One region of the Kitasatospora sp. NPDC058162 genome, then DNA from elsewhere that is predicted to be linked to it. Evidence: riboswitches for the same ligand, from Rfam matches in the RefSeq annotation. Region 1 holds a riboswitch; the other holds the start of a gene.
What was found. A riboswitch is a leader RNA that binds a small molecule or an ion and turns the genes downstream of it on or off. The one in region 1 is predicted to bind S-adenosylmethionine.

Region 1 (7,045 bases):
CGCAGGCCCGCCTCGGCGGTGGCCACGTCGATCACGTCGAAGGGCGCGAAGCCGAAGACCTCCTCGCAGTACGCCTCCAGGCGGGCGCGGCGGGCCGGTTCGCCCTCGCCCTCGGGGCGGTCCCAGGGCGCGGGGCCGCCGGTGACCGGGGTGCCGTCCACCGTGACCGGGTGCGGCAGCCGGGCTCCGTAGTGGCTGACCAGTTCGGTCACGGCCCGGCGGGTGAGCAGGTGCTCGCAGCCGGGGCGGGGGCGCAGGGTGACCGTGGTCCCGGTCTCCTCGCGCTGTCCGTCGGCGGGCGCGAGCTCGACGGAGTAGGCGCCGTCCGAGAAGCCGTGCCACCGCACCGTGGGCTCGCCGGCCCGGCGGGTGGTGACCTCGATGGCGTCGGAGACCATGAAGCAGGACAGCAGGCCGATGCCGAACTGGCCCATGAACTCGTGCCGGGCGAAACCCAGGTCGTCGCGCTTCGAGCTGCGCCCGATCGTCGCCAGCAACTCGTGCACCTGCGCCTCGGCGAGGCCGATGCCGTTGTCGCTGATGCTCAGTGAGCCGTCGCCGGTGGTGTCGCTGGAGGCGATCGCGATCCGGGCCTCCCGCGACGCCGCGGCGGCGTCGCCCGGGTGCCGGGCCGTGATCGCGTCCACGGCGTTCTGCAGCAGCTCGCGGACGTACACCTGCGGGCTGGTGTAGAGGTGGTGGCTCAGGAGGTCGACGATCCCGCGCAGGTCGACGCGAAAGGTTTGGCTCAACGGACTCTCTCTCAGGTCGTGTCGGGAGCACCCTAGAACGGGGGTACGACAGGGCAAACCGAATATCCGGGCGATGGGCGCCCGGACGGTCGATCGCCCGGGGGACAACCGGGACGTGGGAGCAAAGCCGCAGGTCAGGGCCGGTAGGGCGAGGGATGGTACGGACTGGGTAAGGAGCGCGCGCGGATGGTTGGCGCGCCCCCTGGGGCTGGCTAGACTCGCGCGGCCGACCGAACGTCAACTCCCGTTCGGCACCGGGACAGCACAGCACCACCATCCAGCACACCAGGCACCTCCCGCTGACGACCATGGGGGTCTCCATGCAGTTCCGCACCAGAGCGTCGCTCGCCACCGCGACCGCGGCGCTCCTCCTCGCCGCCGTCGCGGGCGGCACCCCGGCCGGCGCGGCCACGCCCGGCACGACCGCGAGCGGCGCGAACCCGACCGACACGACCGCGACCGGCGCGGGCACGCCCGACGCCCCGCTCGCCGTGATCTCGCCCGGCGACCCGTACGCCGCCTGCGACCTCTCCGCGGACGGCGACGGCACCAACTACCCGTCCGCGGAGGACGAACCGTACGCCGCCGCCAACCCGCTCGCACCGGCGAACACCATCACCATCTACCAGCAGGACCGCTGGTCCAACGGCGGCGCCCGCGGCCTGAGCTCCAGCTACACCACGGACGGCGTGCACTTCACCCAGACCGCCCTGCCGTTCACCCACTGCGCCCCGGGCGGGCTGGCCTACCAGCGGGCCTCCGACGGCTGGGTGAGCTTCGGCCCCGACGGCACCGCCTACGCCAGCGCCCTGGTCTTCGACGCCACCACGCCCCGCAGCGCGGTGGCCGCCGCCACCTCGACCGACGGCGGGCGCAGCTGGCAGCACGTCACCGAGCTGATCGGCGACAACGACCCGGCGATCACCGACGACAAGAACGCCGTCACCGCCGACCCGGTCCACCCGGGCACGGCCTACCAGGTCTGGGACCGGGTGGACCAGGCCGCCGGCCCGACGCCGGTCTTCGACGGGCCGGGCTACCTCTCCGTCACCCGCGACCACGGCCGCACCTGGTCCCCGGCGAAGCCCTTCGTGATCACCGCCACGACGCCGAACACCCAGACCATCGGCAACCAGATCGTGGTCGACCCCCGCACCGACACGCTGTACGACTTCTTCGACTGGATCACCTTCACCGACGCGACCGCCACCACGGTCAGCGATGTGCACTTCGGCATGGTCAGCTCCACCGACCAGGGCCGCACCTGGAGCCAGCCGGTCCGGGTCGCCGCCGACACCTCCGTCCCCGAGGTCCACCCGAACGCGCCCACCGACGCCACCAAGTCCCTCCGGGCCGGCGCCGGCCTGCCCAGCGTGGCCATCGACCCGCAGACCGGCGAGCTCTACCTCGCCTACGAGGGCTCGGAGTCCACCGGCGGCCGGTACGACGCGATCCAGCTGGTGCACTCCACGGACGGCGGCCGGACCTGGAGCGCCCCCACCCGGATCAACCAGGCCCCGGGCGCGCCGGCCTTCACCCCGTCCATCACCGTGACGGCCGACGGCACCGTCGCCGTCAGCTACTACGACCTGCGCTACCTCACCCCGGGCGACACCACCACGCTGCCCACCGCCGCCTGGCTGCTCAGCTTCCCGCGCGGCGGCGAGAACAGCCCGGTCGAGCGGCAGATCTCGCCGGTCTTCGACTGGCTCAAGGCGCCCTTCGCCGGGGGACACTTCCTCGGCGACTACGAGGCCCTGATCACCGACGGCCACCGGATCCGCCCGGTGCTGGTGACCGCCGGCGCCGACCCGCTGAACTCCACCGACGTCTACAGCGGCCGCTTCCGGCCCGACACCCTGCGCAGCCCGGCCGCGGGCGCGCCGACCGACCAGGCGGCGCGCACCGGGGCGCCCGCCGCCGGCCCGCGCGCCGTCCAGCACCTGCGGCGCTGAGCCGGTCCGGCCACCGGCACGGAGGTGCCGGTGGCCGCCCGGGCCCTGGTCAGCGGCTCGGCCAGGGCCCGCACATCGCTCTTGAGTGCGCAGTTCGTCCGTCAGGGCATGCGCAGCGCCTCGGTGAGGTGGCCGGCCGCCTCGATGACGGCCTGCGAGAGGCGGGCACCGGGGTGCCGGGTGAGCCGTTCGATCGGCCCCGAGACCGCGACCGCCGCCACCACCCGCCCGGACGGGCCGCGCACGGGCGCGGAGACGGAGGCGACGCCGGGCTCGCGTTCGCCGATCGACTGGGCCCACCCCCGGCGCCGCACACCGCTGAGCGCGGTGGCGGTGAACCGGGCGCCCTGGAGCCCGCGGTGCAGCCGCTCGGGCTCCTCCCAGGCCAGCAGGACCTGGGCGGCCGAGCCGACCTTCATCGGCAGGGCCAGGCCGACCGGAACGGTGTCCCGCAAGCCGAACAGCCGCTCGGCGGCCGCGACGCAGATCCGGACCTCGCCCTGCCGCCGGTACAGCTGGGCGGTCTCGCCGGTGACGTCGCGCAGGTGGGTCAAGACCGTACCGGCGGCGGCCAGCAGGCGGTCCTCACCGGCGGCGGACGAGAGCTCGGCGAGCCGCGGGCCGAGGACGAACCGGCCCTGGAGGTCCCGGCCGAGCAGCCGGTGGTGTTCCAGTGCGACGGCGATCCGGTGGGCGGTCGGCCGGGCCAGGCCGGTGGCGTCGACCAGCCCGGCCAAGGTGGCCGGGCCGGCCTCCAGGGTGCCGAGGATCGAGGTGATCTTGTCGAGCACGCCGACGCCGCTCGTGTTCTCCATGGACGGGTACTCCAGTCTCAGATCCCGTGAGCGACGGGTGGGTTCGGCTCACGGGCGCTCCGGTGGGGGTGGGAGCGGGGTGGTCAGCGGGGACAGGCCTGCGGGAACAGCAGATTGCCTGCGCCGAGCACGAGACGGGTACGCGAAAGGGCCGGGGCGGGAAGCGCCCGGGCGAAGGACAGCACAGAGAGCACCGTGTCTCCTCATCTTCCCCGCGCCACGTTGGCGACAGGCCGGAGTTGGCACTGACCCCGAACGGCACGGCGCGTACTTCGGACGCCGGGTCGAACGGGGAGTTGCCGGGGCTTCGTAGGGCCGGTCCCTCCACCCCTCTGGATGATTCGCGAAGAACCATACAAGATTTCCCGGGCACCCCGCCAAACCTTTTCCCGATCCCCACGCCCGGGGCCGCTGCGACGGGCCCTCCGCCCACGGTCAGGGCGCCCCCGACCCTCTCCGCCGGCCCCTACCGGTTCCCGGTCACCACGGTCGGGCGGGGCGCGGAAGAATGGGGCGGGTGACCAGCACTCAGCCGATTCCCCGGGGCCTCACCGCCCTCATCCCCGATGCCCGCACCCAGGCCACGCCCGGTGAGCGAGCCGCCTCCCAACTCCTCCACCTGCGCGAGGCGACCGTGCCCGTACCGGTCCTCGCCGCGGCCGCCGAGCTGATCACCCCGCAGCTGAAGGACCCCGACCCGGCCACCCGCGCGGCCGCCACCGCCGTTCACACCCGCCTGCTCGCGGCCATCGAGGACGCCACCCCCGGGCGGTAGCCGACACCCTCCCCCGGTGGGGAGCGGCGGGCTGCCGACTGCGCCGCTTGACCCTCCTTCGTCAATACGCTGAACGGGAACTTCACCTGGTGGGGTGGTTAGGTTTCACTTTTCCGTAGGTAGTCGAACCGACCCTTCCTCACCCGGCTGGTACGAATGCGGAGCGACAGGAAATCCGGTACGGGCGGGGGAGTTGGCAGCGATGAAGGCGAACGCGGAGAGCAGCACGGTGGCCGTGGCCGGGGTGGAGTTCGGCTGGGGCAGTTCGGGGAAGTTGAGCGCGGTCCTGTCCGCGCTCCGGGCCCGCGGCGGCGAACGGCTGAGATTCATCGGACTGGCCTCCGGGCTGGGCAGACCGGTGCTCGCCGAGCAGCCGGTGAAGCGCTGGTTCGACCTGCCGGAGGAGCGGTCGAACCGGGAGTTGAGCCGGATCGTCCAGGCGCAGCGGGTGCGGGCGGCGCTCGTGGTGCTGGACGGCGCGCTGGCGAACGCGCTGCGGGCCTGCGGGGTGCCGGTGGTGTTCGTGGACAGCCTGCCGTTCCTCTGGACGGACGGCGACCGGCCCGACCTCCCGCTGGACGCCGAGGTGTACTGCGCCCAGCGGTGCGTGGAGCTGCCGCCGGAGGGCGCCCGAGTGCTGGCCGACGCACGTCAGCTCCGCTGGGTGGACGCCGTGATCGACGACGGCGGCGTCGTCCGCAGCAGCACCCCCACGCCCCACCCCCGGCGCGCGCTGCTCAACCTCGGCGGACTGCGCGGGCCCCACCTCACGGACTGGGCGAGCTATCCGCAACTCGTCCTGCCCGCCGCGCTGGAGGCGCTCACCGCGAGCGGGGTCACCGAGGTGCACATCGCGGGCAACCTGCCCGCCTGGCTGGCCGCCCAGCTGGTGGACTCCTGCGCCCATCCGCCCATCACCGCCGTCGGCGCCCTCCCCCACAAGGAGTTCCTGCGCCGCCTCGCCGAGTGCGACGTGCTGCTCACCTCCCCCGGGCTGACCACCCTCCTGGAGGCCGGGCGACTCGGCACCCCCACGCTCTGCCTGCCGCCGCAGAACCTCAGCCAGATCTTCAGCGGCCGCTTCCACAGCCAGGCGCTCGGCGCCGACGTCCGCCTCCGCTGGCCCCGGGAGGTGTTCGACGAGGAGGAGGCGCTGGCCCTGCGCGTCCACGGTGAGGGCAAGGCACTCGACCTGATCTACGGCGGCATCGCCCGCGCCGCCGACCTCGGCCGCCACCGGACGGCGACGGCCGTACGGGAGGGCCTGGTCGAGAAGCTCAAACAGCTGGCCGACGGGCTGACCGAGAGGCTGGCCGACGCGCCCGGGGCCGACCTGACTGCCCCCGGGCGTCATGCCCCCGGCCATCACGTCCCCGGCCATCACGTCCCCGACTGGACGGCGTTGACGAACGCGGTCGGCACGGCGGGTGCCGCCCAGGTCGCCGACGCCCTGCTCCAGCTCCTGGTCGAAACCTCGGGAGCCGCCCTGCCCGTCCGCTGACGAGTCCCCGCGCCGCTCCCCGAGCCCTCGCTCCCCGTGCCGTCGGCGGGAGGTCTGCGCGGTCACCCCGACGGCGGAGGTGCTCGTGTCCCCGGGGTGGTCGGGGCCGTTCTCAGGGCACCCCGCCCCTGCACCCGGCCCCTCCGCCCCCCTCCACCGACAGGAGTCCACGGCGTGCGACGCCTCCTCCCCCTGTTCGCCGTCCTCGCCGTCCTCCTGTCGGTGGCCGCCTCCCCGCCCGGCCGCGCCCCCGCCGACCCGACGCGCACCCCCGGCACCCCGGTCTACGCCGTCGGGCTGAGCAGCGACGCCACCGGTGCGCACTGGCACGGCCACGAGCGGATCACCTTCAGCAACGCCTCGCCGGAGCCGCTGCACGAGGTGTACCTGCGGCTCTGGGACAACTTCCGCGGCGGCTGTGCGACCCCGTCCGTCCGGGTGACCGGCCTGGACGGGACCGCCGAGGTCGACTGCACGGCCCTGCGCGTCCCGCTGGCCCGCCCGCTGGCCCAAGGCGCCTCCGGCACGGTCGAGTTCGACCTCGCCGTCGACGTCCCGGACGGCATCGACCGCTTCGGCCGCGACGGCGCGTTCAGCTTCATCGGCAACGCCCTACCCGTCCTCGCCGTCCGCGACGGGACGGGCTGGCACCTGGACCCGTACAGCGAGCTCGGCGAGTCCTTCTTCGGCCTCGCCTCCGACTTCGCCGTCACCCTCGACCACCCCACCGAGGTGCTGGTGCCCGCCACCGGTACCGCCGTCGACTCCCCCGGCGGTCCGGGCCGCACGATCACCCGGGTCGGCGCCCGGCACGTCCGCGAATTCGCCTGGGCCGCCGGGCCGTTCCACCGCATCGAGGGGCGGTCGGCCGGCGGCGTCCGGATGGCCGTCTACTCGGTCGCCGCCGTCACCGCCGAGGACGCCCGCGCGATGCTGGACCTCTCCCTGCGCACCATCGACGACCACTCCGCCCGCTACGGCCCCTACCCGTACGGGGACGTCGCCACCGTCCTCGACGACGCCTTCGACTTCGGCGGCATGGAGTACCCGGCCTTCGTCCTGGACCGGATCCGCCCCTCCGCCGTCATCCACGAGCTGGCGCACCAGTGGTGGTACGGCGTCGTCGGCGACGACCAGTACCGCGCGCCCTGGCTGGACGAGTCCTTCGCCGAGTACGCCATGGACGTCGAAATGGGCCGGACCAAGGAGGGCTGCACCGCCGCCACGCCCTTCCTCGCCCCGGGCGA
Region 2 (7,045 bases), on a different contig from region 1:
TCCGCACCGGCCGGGCCGCCGTCCTGCGCCACCTCCTGGCACTCCCGGCCCTCTACCGCACCCCCGCCGCCCACGGCCGCCTCGCCGCGGCCGCCCGCACCAACCTCACCACCGAACTCCAAACACTGGAGGACTAGCCCAGCTCCCCCACCGACGCCACCACGGCCCCCTGCTTGCCGCACACCCAGTGCGGCTCCGGCCCCAACTCGGGCTCCACGCCGAGCGCGTGCGGGTCCCCGTCGGCCGCGCAGGCACCGCACAGCGGCCACCGCCCGTACGCCTCCAGCAGCGCGTCCTGGACGTCCTGGGCGACCAGCCCGAGCACGTAGTCGGTGCCGTCCGGCCACTGCTCCAGCCACCACCGGCGGTGGGTGACGGCCTGCTCCACCAGCGAGACGACGGCGGCGTCCGCCACGTCCCGCGCGGTGAGGTCGGCCAGGATCAGGGCCCGGGCGTTGTGCAGGGCGGTCTCGATGTCGTCGGAAGCCATCCGTCCATTCTCCGCGGCCCGCCCACGGGTTCAAAACGGCCCGACGCCGAAACGCCGCGTGGGCGGCCCCCCGAAGGGAACCGCCCACGCGGACGAGGATCAGCCGATCCGATCGGAGTCCGATCAGGATCAGAAGTCCATGTCACCGCCCGGCATGCCGCCGCCGGCGGCCGCGGCGGCCTTCTCCGGCTTGTCGGCGATGACGGCCTCGGTGGTGAGGAACAGCGCCGCGATGGAGGCGGCGTTCTGCAGCGCGGAGCGGGTGACCTTGGCCGGGTCGATGATGCCCTCGGCGATCAGGTCGACGTAGGTGTTGGTGGCGGCGTTCAGGCCCCAACCGGCCTGCAGGTTGCGCACCTTCTCCACCACGACGCCGCCCTCGAGGCCGGCGTTGGTCGCGATCTGCTTGATCGGGGCCTCCAGCGCCACGCGGACGATGTTGGCACCGGTGGCCTCGTCGCCCTCCAGCTCCAGCTTGTCGAAGGCGACACCGGCCTGCAGCAGCGCGACGCCACCACCGGCGACGATGCCCTCCTCGACGGCGGCCTTGGCGTTGCGGACGGCGTCCTCGATGCGGTGCTTGCGCTCCTTGAGCTCCACCTCGGTGGCCGCGCCGGCCTTGATGACGGCCACGCCGCCGGCCAGCTTGGCGAGGCGCTCCTGGAGCTTCTCGCGGTCGTAGTCCGAGTCGCTGTTCTCGATCTCGGCACGGATCTGGTTCACGCGACCGGCGACCTGGTCGCTGTCGCCGCCACCGTCGACGATGGTGGTCTCGTCCTTGGTGATGACCACCTTGCGGGCGGTGCCCAGCAGGTCGATGCCGGCGTTCTCCAGCTTGAGGCCGACCTCCTCGGAGATCACGGTGCCACCGGTGAGGATGGCGATGTCGCCGAGCATGGCCTTGCGGCGGTCGCCGAAGCCCGGGGCCTTGACGGCGACGGACTTGAAGGTGCCGCGGATCTTGTTCACGACCAGGGTCGACAGGGCCTCGCCCTCGACGTCCTCGGCGATGATGACGAGCGGCTTGCCGCTCTGCATGACCTTCTCCAGCAGCGGGAGCAGGTCCTTGACCGAGCCGATCTTGGAGTTGGCGATGAGGATGTACGGGTCCTCGAACGTCGCCTCCATGCGCTCCAGGTCGGTGGCGAAGTAGGCGGAGATGTAGCCCTTGTCGAAGCGCATGCCCTCGGTGAGCTCGAGCTCCAGACCGAAGGTGTTGCTCTCCTCGACGGTGATGACGCCTTCCTTGCCGACCTTGTCCATGGCCTCGGCGATGAGCTCGCCGATCTGGGTGTCAGCGGCGGAGATGGAGGCGGTGGAGGCGATCTGCTCCTTGGTCTCCACGTCCTTGGCCTGGGCCAGCAGCTGGTCCGAGACGGCGGCGACGGCCTTCTCGATGCCGCGCTTCAGGGCCATCGGGTTGGCGCCGGCGGCGACGTTGCGCAGACCCTCGCGAACCAGGGCCTGGGCGAGCACGGTGGCGGTGGTGGTGCCGTCACCCGCGACGTCGTCCGTCTTCTTGGCGACCTCCTTGACGAGCTCCGCACCGATCTTCTCGTACGGGTCCTCGAGCTCGATCTCCTTGGCGATGGAGACACCGTCGTTGGTGATCGTGGGGGCGCCCCACTTCTTCTCCAGCACGACGTTGCGGCCCTTGGGGCCGAGCGTGACCTTCACTGCGTCGGCGAGCTGGTTCATGCCACGCTCAAGGCCGCGGCGAGCTTCCTCATCAAAGGCGATGATCTTGGCCATCAGAAGTGGTCCTCCGGGACACGGTCGACTGCTCGGACCAAGGGGTGCCCGCGACGGACGGCCCTGGTGTGCGGAGGTCCATTCCCCTGCCGCTCCCGGGGGCCTCACCGACCCGGTCCGCTGTCACTCTCACACTGTGAGTGCTAACGCCAATGATTAGCACTCCGGGTGGTCGAGTGCAAGCCCAATAGCCAACCCGCGAGCCGCCGTCCGCCCCCGCCCGGCCCGCCCCGGGAACGCCGACGGGCCCGTACGACGCGTGTCGTACGGGCCCGTCGAGAAGCGAGTGGTCACCAGCCGTGGGCCGCGCCGAGCTCCTGGGTTCGGAAGGGGTCAGACCGCCGCGCGGACCATGTCCGCCTGCGGGCCCTTCTGTCCCTGGGAGATCTCGAACTCGACCCGCTGGCCCTCCTCGAGGGTGCGGTAGCCGTCCATCTGGATCGCGCTGTAGTGGACGAAGACGTCCGCACCACCGTCGACCGCGATGAAGCCGTAGCCCTTCTCCGCGTTGAACCACTTGACGGTGCCCTGAGCCATTCCGAACTCCCCTAGTGCTGTGCTGGCCCTTCACGGTCCCGCAGGTCGCGGGCCCGGGTCTGGTTTTGAAGGCCGGCCCGGGGAACCCCCCCTGAGCGCAGCCGTGCACGCCGCAATCCGCCGCAACGGGGGCGCCGGACGGCTTCCGTGAGCGGTTGATTACGTCGACCGCCGCTGAATGTATCCGGACCGACGCCCTCTGCAACAGGGTCAACCGCCGGGAATTCCATAGGCCCGTCAAGAGACAAGAGCGAACAAACCGGAAGAAACTCGGCATTCCGCGCGGGGCATAGCGGACGAATTACCCAAATGCCCGCAGGAATTCTGACATCTGCCTGACATGTTTCACGGCCCCGGCCCGCAACCGGTCCCAGCAGCCGGACGACCTCCGGTGAAGCACCCCGTGCGCCGGAAGGGGAACCCTGTTCCCAGCAGAGCCACACTCTACTCCGACTTGACCGGGAAATATTCCCGCCGAAATGCAAGCGGCCGCCCGCACGTACGGAATTCCAGTCTCCGTACGTGCGGGCGGCCGGGAAGCGGACCGGACGGTTCAGCAGCCGCCGGCCACCGCCGGAATGATCGAAACGCCGGCGCCGTCCTTGATCTCGGTCTCCAGGCCCTCGGCGAACCGCACGTCGTCGTCGTTCACGTACACGTTGACGAAGCGGCGCAGCTTGCCGGTGTCGTCCAGGATGCGGGCCGCGATGCCGGCGTGGTTCTGCTCCAGGTCGGCGATCACCTCGGCCAGGGTGGCCCCCTCGGCGGTCACCTCGGCCGCGCCGCCGGTGTAGGTGCGCAGGATGGTGGGGATGCGGACGTTGGCGCTCATGGCTCTCCTAGCGGGGGTGGGTGGTTCAGGCGGACGCGAGGCCGGCGGCGTGGAAGGAGTCCAGCGTCGGGCGGATGACGGCGGTCATGCCCGCCTCGGAGACGGCGTCCAGCGTCTTGAGGCCGTCCCCGGTGTTGATCGCGACGGTCTCCTTGGACGGGTCCAGCTGACCGGTCTCGACCAGCTTCTTCAGCACGCCGACGGTCACCCCGCCCGCGGTCTCCGCGAAGATCCCCTCGGTCCGGGCCAGCAGCCGGATCGCCGCCACGACCTCCGCGTCCGTCACGTCCTCCACCGCGCCGCCCGTCCGGCGGGCGATGTCCAGCACGTACGGGCCGTCCGCCGGGTTGCCGATCGCCAGCGACTTGGCGATGGTGTCCGGCTTGACCGGCTTGATCACGTCACGGCCGGCCTTGAACGCCGCCGACACCGGCGAGCAGCCCTCCGCCTGGGCGCCGAAGATCCGGTACGGCCGGTCCTCCACCAGACCCAGCTTGATCAGCTCCTGCAGCCCCTTGTCGATCTTCGTCAGCTGCGAGCCCGAGGCGATCGGAATGACGATCTGCTCCGGCAGCCGCCAGCCGAGCTGCTCGCAGATCTCGTACGCCAGCGTCTTGGAGCCCTCGCCGTAGTACGGCCGCAGGTTGACGTTGACGAAGCCCCAGCCCTCGCCGGCCGGGTCCCCGATCAGCTCCGAGCAGAACCGGTTCACGTCGTCGTAGTTGCCCTCGATGCCGACCAGCTCGCCGCCGTACACCCCGGCCATCACGACCTTGCCCTGCTCCAGGTCGTGCGGGATGAACACGCAGGAGCGGAACCCGGCCCGGGCCGCCGCCGCACCCACCGCACCGGCCAGGTTGCCGGTCGAGGAGCAGGACAACGTGGTGTACCCGAACGCCCGGGCCGCCTCGATCGCGCAGGCCACCACCCGGTCCTTGAACGAGTGCGTCGGGTTGCCCGAGTCGTCCTTGACGTGCAGCTGCGCGGTGAACCCGAGCTCACGGCCCAGGTTGTCCGCCTTCACCAGCGGGGTCCACCCGGGGTTGAGGTTCGGCTTGGACGCGACGTCGGTCGGCACCGGCAGCAGCGGCGCGTACCGCCAGATGGACGCCGGACCGGACTCGATCCGCTTGCGCAGCTCCTCGGCGCGCTCGCTGCCGAACTCGTAGGCGATCTCCAGCGGCCCGAAGCACTCCAGGCAGGCGAAGCTGGGGCCGAGCGGGAAGCGGGTTCCGCACTCCCGACAGGACAGGGCGGCGGCGGGGCCGAGGTCGACCGTTGGGGGTACCCCCGGCCGAAGGCTGGGGGAGGGTGCGGCGGTGTCGATAGCCATGATGGCGAGGCCTCTCTCCTCATCTTCCCCGCGGCGCGGTCGCGCCACAGGCCGGAATTGGCACCTGTCCCGCCGGGGCCTGTCGACGACAGCCGCGCGAGAAGGTTGCCGGGACGTCAACGGGCCGTTCCCTCAGTCCCTCTGGATGAGCATGTGAAGTTATGGTTCAGCGGCGACCCCGGCGTGCAAAGGTCCGACCGCTGTACGAAGACTGTATCCGAAGGCGTCCACCCCGAAAGGGACCGTCCGCCAAGCGAGATGGCCCGTTCCACCGATCCCGCCGAGGAGAGTCACCGTGCCCGCCGAACCGACCCCCGCACTTCTCCCGCAGGCGGCGTCCTGGCTCCGCCGCCGCTCGTGGAGCGCGGCCGAACGGCCGGTCGACGCCCTCCTCGCCGCCAAGCGGCGCACCCACCAGACGGTCAGCGTGGTCCTCCCCGCCCTCGACGAGGAGGCCACCGTCGGCGACATCGTCCGCACCGTCCGGCGCGAGCTCATGGACCGGATCCCGCTCGTCGACGAACTCGTCGTGGTCGACTCCGGCTCCACCGACGCCACCGCCGCCGTCGCCGCCGAGGCCGGCGCCCGGGTGGAACACCGCGACCGGATCCTCCCCCGGCTGCCCGCCGTCCCCGGCAAGGGCGAGGTGCTCTGGCGCTCCCTGCTGGTCACCCACGGCGACATCGTCTGCTTCGTCGACGCCGACCTGCGCGAGTTCGACCCGGCCTTCGTCTCCGGCATCGTCGGCCCGCTGCTCACCGAACCCGACATCCACCTGGTCAAGGCCATGTACGACCGCCCCCTGGAGACGGAGAGCGGCGCGATCGTCCCGGCCGGCGGCGGCCGGGTCACCGAACTCGTCGCCCGCCCCCTGCTCAACCTCCACTGGCCGGAACTCGCCGGCTTCGTCCAGCCCCTCGGCGGCGAGTACGCGGCCCGCCGCTCACTGCTCGAACGGCTGCCCTTCCCCACCGGCTACGGCGTCGAACTCGGCCTGCTCGTCGACGCCCTCGAACAGGTCGGCCTGGACGCCCTGGCCCAGGTCGACGTCGGCGTCCGGCACCACCGCCACCAGGACGGCCAAGCCCTCGGCCGGATGGCCGCCACCATCTACCGCACCGCCCTCGAACGCCTCGACCGCACCCACCGCCTCAAGGCCTCCGCCGACCTCGTCCACCCCCACCTCACCCAGTTCACCCGCACCCCGGCCGGCGGAACCCCCATCTTCACCGCCCACACCCACCCCGTGACGGCCCTGGAACGCCCCCCGATGCACACCGTCCCCGAATACTCCACCCGTCATTGACGGGTTTGCCGCCCCGACCCCCCGGCAACATCCCAACCATGGGCGATCTCACGACCGAACGTTCGAGTGCGACCGGAACCGCCCCCGTCCTGGTGGCCTCCAACCGGGGACCGGTGTCCTTCAGCACCGCCGACGACGGCACGCTGACCCTGCGCCGCGGCGGCGGAGGCCTGGTCTCCGGCCTGTCCGCGATCGACGACCCCACCGCCGTCTGGGTCTGCGCCGCACTGGGCGACGCCGACCGCAGAGCCGCCCGGGAAGCCCCCGACGGCCGCCTCGACCTCGCCGGGCACGAGGTCGGCGGCCAGGCCGTACGGATGCTCGACATCGACCCGGAGACCTTCGCCCGCGCCTACAACGGCGTCGCCAACTCCACCCTCTGGTTCATCCACCACCTGCTCTACGCGACCCCCACCGCGCCCTCCTTCGACGCCGACTTCCGCACCGAATGGGCCGCCTACCAGGCCTACAACGCCGCCTTCTCGGCCGCCCTGGCCGCCGAAGCCGCCCCGGAAGCCGCCGTCCTGGTCCAGGACTACCACCTGTCCCTCACCCCGGCCCTGCTCCGCGCGGCCCGCCCCGACCTACGGATCGGCCACTTCTCCCACACCCCGTGGGCCCCGCCCGAGTACTACCGGCTGCTCCCCGACGACGTCGCCCGGGCCGTCCTGACCGGCATCCTCGGCGCCGACCGGGCCGGCTTCCTCACCGAACGCTGGGCCCGCGCCTTCGCCGCCTGCTGCGAAGACCTCCTCGGCGCCACCTTCGACCCCGAGAACCTCACCGTCACCCTCA

Region 2: another riboswitch for S-adenosylmethionine. It lies ahead of thrC (threonine synthase); the one in region 1 lies ahead of ACFVXG_RS00595 (IclR family transcriptional regulator).

What each region holds. Positions count from the first base shown of each region.
Region 1 is NZ_JBHVUS010000001.1:150,526-157,570, forward strand. Features, by position in the region: gene ACFVXG_RS00585 (HSP90 family protein) at 1-752, opposite strand, end outside; gene ACFVXG_RS00590 (neuraminidase (sialidase)) at 1,073-2,707, shown strand; gene ACFVXG_RS00595 (IclR family transcriptional regulator) at 2,809-3,522, opposite strand; SAM riboswitch class I at 3,723-3,865, opposite strand; gene ACFVXG_RS00600 (hypothetical protein) at 4,040-4,297, shown strand; gene ACFVXG_RS00605 (hydroxymethylcytosylglucuronate/cytosylglucuronate synthase) at 4,500-5,798, shown strand; gene ACFVXG_RS00610 (M1 family metallopeptidase) at 5,973-7,045, shown strand, end outside.
Region 2 is NZ_JBHVUS010000003.1:506,899-513,943, forward strand. Features, by position in the region: gene ACFVXG_RS08775 (hypothetical protein) at 1-137, shown strand, start outside; gene ACFVXG_RS08780 (hypothetical protein) at 134-490, opposite strand; gene groL (chaperonin GroEL) at 620-2,242, opposite strand; gene ACFVXG_RS08790 (cold-shock protein) at 2,576-2,779, opposite strand; gene ACFVXG_RS08795 (ubiquitin-like small modifier protein 1) at 3,333-3,611, opposite strand; gene thrC (threonine synthase) at 3,637-4,944, opposite strand; SAM riboswitch class I at 4,961-5,096, opposite strand; gene ACFVXG_RS08805 (glucosyl-3-phosphoglycerate synthase) at 5,240-6,250, shown strand; gene ACFVXG_RS08810 (trehalose-6-phosphate synthase) at 6,289-7,045, shown strand, end outside.